2 regions of the Franzmannia qiaohouensis genome follow, and region 1 is predicted to be linked to the other one. Evidence: predicted binding sites of a transcription regulator. Region 1 holds the regulator's gene; the other holds the start of a gene.

Region 1 (4,497 bases):
CTGTTCCGGCGGCAGGTCTACGAGGTGGCGCTGTAAACCATCCCTGGGCGCTACCGATGCCATCCATGGCATCGAAACCCCCTCTCCGACCTGCCACCGGCGTCCTTCGCTAAGTGCAGCGCCGATAGCCTGGGTACGAATGCGCGGCAACTTGATCCAACGCAAGATCGTCGCGCCGCGCCGGCGCTAGCATGGGCGCAAGATCCTCGTCAGGAGTGCCCACCATGTCTTACGCCACGCCCATCGCGCCGCCCCAGGCGGCGGCGTCCTCCGCCTGGGACGAGGCGCTGATTCGCCGCTACGACGTCAGCGGGCCGCGCTACACTTCATACCCTACCGCGCTGTCGTTTCACGACGGCGTCGGCGCAGAGGCGTTGACCGATGCGCTGACGCGCAGCAATGCCGGCGGCCGGCCGCTGTCGCTCTACGTGCATGTGCCGTTCTGCCGCAAGATCTGCTTCTACTGCGCCTGCAACAAGATCGCCACCAAGAATACCCGCCTGGCCGAGCCCTACCTGGCCAGGCTAGACCGCGAGATGGTGCTCGCCGCGCGGCATCTGGACACCTCAAGACCGGTCAGCCAACTGCACTGGGGCGGCGGCACCCCAACCTTCCTGACCCTCGACCAGATGGGCGACCTGGTCGACCGTCTGGATAGCCGCTTCGGGCTCAGCAGCGACCCCAAGCGTGACTACGCCATCGAGATCGACCCCCGCGAAGCCAATATGCTGACCCTGCGCCACCTGCAGGCGCTGGGCTTCAACCGCATCAGCCTCGGCGTCCAGGACCTCGACCTGCGGGTCCAGAAGGCCATCAACCGCGTGCAGCCTCGCGTGCTTACCGAGACCCTGGTCGACGAGGCACGGCGACTGGGGTTCCGCTCGCTGAACATGGACCTGATCTACGGCCTGCCCCACCAGACCCGCGACAGCTTCGCCGCGACGCTCGAGCAGGTCATCGACATGGGCCCGGCACGGCTCTCGGTGTTCAACTACGCGCACATGCCACAGCGCTTCGCGCCGCAGCGGCGCATCAGCGAGGCCGACCTGCCCAGCGCCGAGGAGAAGCTCGCCATCCTGCGCACCACCATCGACATGCTCGAGGCCGCCGGCTACGTGCATATCGGCATGGACCACTTCGCGCGCCCCGACGATAGCCTCGCCGTGGCCCAACGCCAGGGCACCCTGCAGCGCAACTTCCAGGGCTACTCGAGCCACGCCGACAGCGACCTGGTGGGCCTCGGGGTCTCGGCGATCTCGCGGGTCGACGACCTCTATGCCCAGAATCCCAGCGACCTGGCCGGCTACGAGGCAGCGCTCGACGCCGGACGCCTGGCGACCCAGCGCGGCGTGCGCCTGAGCCAGGACGACCTGTATCGCCGCTACGCCATCGAGCGCCTGATGTGCGACATGCACCTCGACCTGGCCGAGCTCGGCACCCGCTTCGGCATCGACGCCGAGCGCTACTTTGCCGACAGCCTGCGCCAGTTGGAGGGTGCCGAACGCGACGGCCTGATGATGCGCCGCGGCCTGACCTTGACGGCCACCCCGATCGGCAAGCTGCTGATTCGCCACCTGGCGATGGCCTTCGACGCCCATCTCACGCCTGGCCAGGGGCCGCGCTACTCGAGGATCCTATGAGCTCACCGGAAAGTATTCTTTGCCGTAGCGCCATGATCCACCATACTGAGGGCAACGCCACCACCCAGGAGGAGGTCATGCCAGCCCCCGCCACCGCTCCAAGAAGCGCACGACTGCACGAGACGCGCTGCCAGACCTGCAGCCTGAGCTCACTGTGCCTGCCGCTGGCTCTGGAGCTCTCCGACGTCGACCAGTTCGACGCCATCATCCGCCGTCGCGCGCCACTCAAGAAGGGCGAGACGCTGTTCCGCCAGGGCGAGGCGTTCACCAGCGTGTTTGCGGTGCGCTCGGGCAGCCTCAAGCAGCTGGCCAGCGAGGGCAACGGCGAGGACCAGCTGACCAACTTCTATCTGCCCAGCGAGCTGGTCGGCCTCGACGCCATCGACGACGAGCTGTACCCCGGTACGGTCACTGCCCTCGAGACCACCACGGTGTGCGAGATCCCCTTCGACCGCCTGGACCATCTCTCCGAACAGTTACCGGAGCTGCGCACACAGCTGTTTCGCAGCATGAGCAAGGAGATGCGCGACGACCGCCGCATGATGCGCCTGCTATCGCGCAAGACCGCCGACGAGCGCCTGGCCAGCTTCCTGATCGGGCTGTCGAATCGCTTCCGCCGCCGCGGCTACTCCGCCTACAGTTTCCGGCTGTCGATGTCGCGCGCCGACATCGGCAACTACCTGGGCCTGGCAGTGGAAACCGTCAGCCGCATTCTCGGCCGCTTCCAGCAGCAGCAGCTGGTGTCGGTGGCCGGCCGCGAGGTCAATATCCTCGACCTGTCGGCACTCGAGTCTCTCGCCGAGGGCGACGGCTGCCTCTAGCCATCTCCGACCGCGAAACCGACAGCGCCCCCGCCGAGTGATCGGCGGGGGCGCTGTGCATCTGCATCGCAGAGTCTGCGACTAGGCCTGGCGGGCCAGGTCCAAGGCCTCGATCCGATTGGCCTGGCGCTGGGCCTGCTGGTCCTCGAGCCCGGCGAAATCGAACAGCTCGCGGTCGGCGAGCTGCGACGGCGCCACGTTGGTCACCGCCTTGAACATGGTCTCGAGCCGCCCGGGGTGCTTGGCCTCCCACTCAGCGAGCATCTCCTTGACCACCTGGCGCTGCAGATTGGGCTGCGAGCCGCACAGGTTGCAGGGAATGATCGGGAACGCCATGCGCCGGGCGAACTCGGCGATGTCCGCCTCGCGGCAGTAGGCCAGCGGTCGGATCACGATGTTCTTGCCATCGTCGGCGAGCAGCTTGGGCGGCATCGCCTTGAGGCTGCCGCCGAAGAACATATTGAGAAACAGCGTCTCGAGAATATCCTCGCGGTGGTGGCCCAGCGCCACCTTGGTGGCACCGATCTCTTCGGCGAAGCCGTACAGCGAGCCGCGCCGCAGCCGCGAGCAGAGCGCGCAGGTGGTCTTGCCCTCGGGGGTCTTCTCCTTGACCACCGAGTAGGTGTCGCGCTCGAGGATATGGTAGTCGACGCCAGCGGCGTCGAGATACTCGGGCAATACGTGTTCGGGAAAGCCGGGCTGCTTCTGGTCGAGGTTAACGGCGACCAGCGAGAAGTCCACCGGCGCGCTGCGCTGCAGGCTGCGCAGGATCTCGAGCATGGTGTAGGAGTCCTTGCCACCGGACAGGCAGACCATGACCTTGTCGCCGTCGCGGATCATGCCGTAGTCGATGATCGCGTTGCCCACCTGCCGACGCAGGCGCTTCTGCAGCTTGTTGAACTCACGCTTGTCGCGGGCGTCGCTGACGCCCGCCGCCTGGGGAGGAAGTATCTCGGACATGATCGCAGCATCGGGGCCGGAAATGGTCGGCCATCTTACCATCGCCGCGCAACGACGTCAGTCGCCGCGCATCGCCCCCTTCTCCAGGCGCAGGTACATGAGCGCCGCGGTGACCGCGTCGCCCAGCGCGGTATGACGGCCGATCACCGGCACGTCGAGGGCCTTGGCCACCGCCTCGAAGCGCAGGTTGGGCTCGATCTCGGGATGCGCGCGCCGCAGGTCACGCACGTAGCGCTGCGAGACTTCGATCAGCGAATTGGGCAGGTCGAAGCCGAAGCGCGGGCGCAGGTGGCGGTTGAGTATCGCTATGTCGAAGTCCAGGCACCAGCCCATCAGCGGCCGGTTGCCGATGAAGTCGAGCAGCTTGTCCAGCGCCTCCTCGACGCAGTCGCCACCGGCCAGATCGATGCCGCGCAGGCCGTGGATACGGATCGAGTCGCCGTTGAGGCTGGCCGGACGCTGCAGGCGCAGGTCGAGAGACTCGCTGGTCAGCACCCGGCCGTCGCGTACCTTGACCGCGGCGATCGATACCAGCTCGGCACTGCGGGTATCGAGACCGGTGGTCTCGCAGTCGATGGCCACCATCTCGTTGCCGGTATAAGGGTGAAACAGCCAGCCATACTCGCCTTCGGCATGACGACGTCGGTCGCTGGCTCGGCGCAGGGCGCGCAGCATGTGAACCTCCATGGCTCGGTTATCGTCGTTGTTCAGGCCGAAGCGGAGCCTCAGCTGTATTCCAGATGAAAGCGCTGTGACAGCCGCTGCTTGAAGTCCTTGACCATGTGCAGCGCCTCGCGCAGCAGGTCGCGCTCCAGCGACGAGAGCTGCTGTACCACCACCCGGTTGGCATCCTCGCTGTCGCCGTCACGCTCGAGCTGCTGACGCAGGCGCAGCTCGGTGAACAGCGCCAGCGCCTCGCCCAGATCCTCGGCGAAATTGGCCTCGAGGCGGCCGTCCTCGGCCAGGGCGTCGAGCCGGTCGAGGGTCGAGGTGGCGCGAATGCCGCGCTCCAGCGCCAGGGTGCGAACACCGTGGACGATGGGAAAGATGCCGCCCTTCTTGATATCGATGCCGTG
Region 2 (4,497 bases), on a different contig from region 1:
CAAGAGGGGGCTGCGGGGATGCTGCCATGGCCGGTGAATTGGCCTGGCGCAGTGGGTCAACCAAGGCAAGACGCGCCTGGCCCGCGGCGACGGAGCAGAGGGCGCACGATGAGGCGTCATGATCATGTTCGACACTGGGACCATGATCCGAATGGCCGCCATCTGAGCTCCAGTCGGCGACCACGCCGCAGTCGGCCTGAAGGTGTTCCATGGCGCCGTGACTCGTCAGCGTGCCCATCGCCAACAGCAGCGCGAGCAGGATGGCCATAAGGCGGCCTGGCGTGCGTTGTGCTGATGATGTCCGTGTGAGCCGACGCATGATGAACTCCCTTGATACAGGCTTTCAGCTTGGCCCTTAGTCGCCCGAGCTGCATTGATCCAGAGCAATATCTCGGCGCTCGACTAGGGGAGCCGTGCTGGCGCGGCATCAATCTGGGGGCTGGTCAGCGGCTGGATGCTGAGCAGTTGGACCAGAGCCGGTTCCTGCGGCCCTAGCATGTCGGCCAGGGTGTAATGATCGAGTACCGCGAGAAACGCGCCGAGCGCCTCGGCCAAGATCGGCTTGAGTCGACAGGCAGGGGTGATCCTGCACGCGTTATCCTCGCCGAAGCACTCCACCAGCTGTAGATCATGCTCGGTATCGCTCACCAGCGTTCCCAGGCGGATATCCTCGGGAGCCTTCTTGAGCAGGAGACCACCGTTCTTGCCGCGGATAGCGGTGATGTAGCCCTTTTGGCTCAGGTCCTGAACGACCTTCATTAGATGATTGCGCGAGATGTCGAAACTCTCGGCGATCTCATGGATGGTGGATCGCTCCTCGCCCTTGACGGCTAGAAAGACGAGAACACGCAGGGAGTAGTCGGTAAAGCGGGTCAAGTGCATGACGGTATCCGGCGCTCCATGGTTTGCCTTGGGGCAAGGCGCTGCTGGCGGAGAGGGTCACTCTATAGGGTTTGCCGGCCGAATGCTGTCGGGACTGCCGGTTGCGGCGTCAGGGCGCGTCATCAGGAAGGTGGCGACGGCCAAGAACAGCGCCGCGGTAAGCGCGAGTACCAGCGGTGCCGCGCGTCCCATCCACAGCACGAGCCAACTGGTCGCGAGCAGGGCTAGCGCCAGTCGCTTGGCGCGGCGCGGCACAGCGCGCTGCTCGCGCCAGGCCTGGAGTGTCGGGCCGAGGCGGGGATGACGGTGCAGCCAGCGAGCCAGCCGGGGCGAACCCTTGGATGCGGCCCAGGCTGCCACGAGTAGGAAAGGCGTGGTAGGCAACAAGGGCACCACCAACCCGGCGGTGCCTAGCCCGATACAGCCGTAGGCCAGGCCGCTCCAGGCGATGCGTGAAACAGGGTGCGTCATGGGGACCTCCCGCTTGGCGTGATGCCCAATAAAAAGTATTTTATATGAATCTTCACGTCTGGCGCAAAGCCCTATTCGAGTCGTCGCACGGGGGCCGATTCAATGCTGCCGTGGCAATGTCCAGTTAGCTAGCGAGGGGATTGATCTGGGTCAGCTACCTCGAGAAGGGTACCGACGAGCCGAATCCTGAATGGCATACTCGGCGGTATTGTGCGGCACCCTGGGTGGCGCCACCCCGTCAAGAGGCCGTGTTACGATGCATGATGACCTGCTGTTTGATCGCCCCCTGGTAGAGAAATACGATCGTCCGGGACCGCGCTACACTTCCTACCCCACGGCGCCCCAGTTCCATGCGGCTTTTGCCGAGGATGATTACCGTAATGCCGCCGAGCGGAGCAACCGTGCCGAGACGCCCAAGCCGCTGTCTGTCTACGTGCATATCCCGTTCTGCAAGAGCCTCTGCTACTACTGTGCCTGCAACAAGATCATCACCCACAATACCGAGCGCGCCGCCGAGTATCTCGAATGGCTCAAGAAAGAGATCCGGGTGCAGGGAGCGCTATTCGAGGAATCGCGGCGCATGACCCAGCTGCATCTGGGTGGAGGCACACCGACCTACCTGAGCAACGCCCAGCTCGGCGAGCTGATGGCCGCGCTGGATGCGGCTTTCCACTTTGCCGAGCCTGCCCAGCGCGAGTTTTCCCTGGAGGTGGACCCGCGCACCGTGACGCCCGAGCAGATCCATGAGCTTTACGCCCTGGGCTTCAATCGCCTCAGCTTCGGCGTGCAGGACTTCGACCGCGACGTTCAGGAAGCGGTGAATCGGCTGCAGAGTGAGGAGCAGGTCATGGCGCTGGTTGAGGCCGCCCGTGACGCCGGCTTCCAGTCGGTGAGCGTCGACCTGATCTACGGCCTGCCGCTGCAGACGGTGGCGAGTTTCGATACCACGCTGTCGAAGATCATTGCCCTGCGCCCGGACCGCATCGCCGCCTACAGCTACGCCCACCTGCCGGAGCTGTTCAAGTCCCAGCGGATGATACGTCCCGAGGACATGCCGCCGCCGGAGCGCAAGTTGGAACTGCTGGAGCTGACCATAAAGCGCCTCACTGCCGCCGGCTACGTCTATATCGGCATGGACCACTTCGCCCTGCCCGACGACGAGCTGGCACTGGCCAGGGAGAACGGCACCCTTCAGCGCAACTTCCAGGGTTACTCCACCCACGCCGACTGCGACATGGTCGGGCTGGGCATCACCTCCATCGGCAAGGTCGGCGACAGCTACAGCCAGAACGTCAAAGAGACCGCCCAGTACCATCATCGCCTGGATCAGGGCCAGCTGCCGGTGTTCCGAGGCTACCGGCTCAGCGACGATGACCGGCTGCGCCGCGACGTGATCAATGCCCTGATGTGCCACAACCGCATCGACTTCGCTGCCATCGAGGCCGTCCACGGCATCGTCTTCCGCGATTACTTCGCCGACGCCCTAGAGCAGCTGCAGGAGATGGCCGAAGACGGCCTACTAGCGATCCGTGAAAATGAGATCGAGGTGCTACCCACCGGCCGTCTGATGATGCGCAACGCCGCCATGGCCTTCGATGCCTATCTGGCAAGCAGCAGTGGCCGCTACTCCCGCACCGTATAGTGGTCGCCCACGACACGACTGCGGGTGGCGATCTGCCCAGCGAGTTGATGCATGTCAGTGCAGCCGCGAAAACACCGGCCTAGGATGGGTGGGCTGGCGGCGTTGGCCGCATAGATATCTTCAGGAGAGCCGTCATGTCCCCGCCGTTACTGCCCCTGCCACGTCCGCCTGCACTGCCCCGTTTGATACGTAGCATTGACCCCCGAGTGCCACTGGTGGTCAAGCGCCAGTTGATCGAGCCAATGCTCAACCGAACCTTCGCCGTACCGCTGGCCGAGGGCGAGTTCGATGCGCTCGCAGGCCGCCGGATCTCGCTGCACGTCGAGGACCTGGGCGTGCAGCTGACCCTGACCCTCGAAGCGGAGCGCTTTCGGCTTACCCAGGAGGCGGGCGAAGCCACCATTCGCGGCGGCTGGCGCGAGTTCCTGTGCCTGGCCACCCGGCGCCAGGACCCCGACGCCCTGTTCTTTCAGCGTCGCCTGGTGATCGAGGGTGACACCGAACTTGGGCTGATGGTCAAGAACCTGCTTGATGGCCGCGAGGAGGGGCTGGCCCAGGGACCTTTCGGCGATTGGCTGGCGCGCGTCGAGCGTCTGGCCTGCGCCGAGCGTTGAGCGATGCGACGTTTCCGCCCCTCGCTGGAGATCCCTGCATGAGCCCTTCCCCCGAGGGCACGGGGCGAGGTGAGCCGGCGTGATGTTAGTGGCGTAGGGTCAGCCTTTTAAAGTTGGGGCGCAGTTCGCTGACAAGCGCTTCTATCTCTGCGGTCGTCGGGGCGCCCGGCACCGGCTCGGCGTAGCGCGCATCCAGGCACTGGCCGGCGCGGGCCAGCTGGATCGCGTAGTGGCTGGCGCCGCGCTCGGCGAGGTCCAGGGCCAGCCGGCGCAGGCGTTCCAGGTCGAAGTCGCGCCAGTGCACCGTGGTGCGACACTCGAGGGCAATGCCGCTGTTCAGCAGCAGCGCCAGGCTTTGCTCATGCGGGGTGGCCATGCCGCGGCGCCCGACGATGCGGTCGATGTCATCGGCCAGGCCCTTTACGTCCAGGCCTACCCAGTCGAGCCAGGGCAGCAGCGCCTGCAGGCGCCGCGGGTAGACACCGGCCGTATGTAGGCCGACCTTGAAGCCGAGCGCTCTGGCCCGCTCCACCGCGCCGGCGAGCTCGGCGTGCAGGGTGGGCTCACCGCCGCTGAAGACCACGCCCTCAAGCAGGCCCCGGCGGTTTCTCAGGAAGGCCTCGATCCCGTCCCACTCGCCGTGCTCGCCCCGACGGGAGGCGAGCATGCCGGGGTTGTGGCAGTAACCGCAGCGCAGCGGACAGCCCTGCAGGAAGACCACGCAGGCCAGGTGCTCGGGGTAGTCCAGGGTGGTCATCGGCGTCAGCCCGGCCACCGGCAGGCGAAGCGTCTCCTGGGCGCTGCCGGCAGAAGGGCTGACGGGAGGTTCGCTGATGAGCATGGCAGTGACTCCCTGCCGGGCCCCGAGGGGGCCCGGCCTATCGAGGG

Evidence for each region. Region 1 encodes FNR, which switches genes on or off when oxygen is low (the NO sensors DNR and NnrR bind a similar motif). Its sites were predicted from a motif close to TTGATNTANATCAA; they were not measured.
Region 2: the regulator FNR is predicted to act here: its motif matches at 1,494-1,507, upstream of hemN (oxygen-independent coproporphyrinogen III oxidase).

Annotation. Positions count from the first base shown of each region.
Region 1 is NZ_JARWAM010000003.1:227,389-231,885, forward strand. Features, by position in the region: gene hemN (oxygen-independent coproporphyrinogen III oxidase) at 225-1,640, shown strand; gene fnr (fumarate/nitrate reduction transcriptional regulator Fnr) at 1,718-2,461, shown strand; gene ttcA (tRNA 2-thiocytidine(32) synthetase TtcA) at 2,543-3,421, opposite strand; gene QC821_RS05300 (3'-5' exonuclease) at 3,479-4,096, opposite strand; gene QC821_RS05305 (putative nucleotidyltransferase substrate binding domain-containing protein) at 4,147-4,497, opposite strand, start outside.
Region 2 is NZ_JARWAM010000025.1:13,422-17,918, forward strand. Features, by position in the region: gene QC821_RS21770 (DUF2946 family protein) at 1-319, opposite strand, end outside; gene QC821_RS20615 (Rrf2 family transcriptional regulator) at 403-882, opposite strand; gene QC821_RS20620 (YbaN family protein) at 940-1,353, opposite strand; gene hemN (oxygen-independent coproporphyrinogen III oxidase) at 1,610-2,995, shown strand; gene ubiT (ubiquinone anaerobic biosynthesis accessory factor UbiT) at 3,130-3,609, shown strand; gene QC821_RS20635 (anaerobic ribonucleoside-triphosphate reductase activating protein) at 3,695-4,450, opposite strand.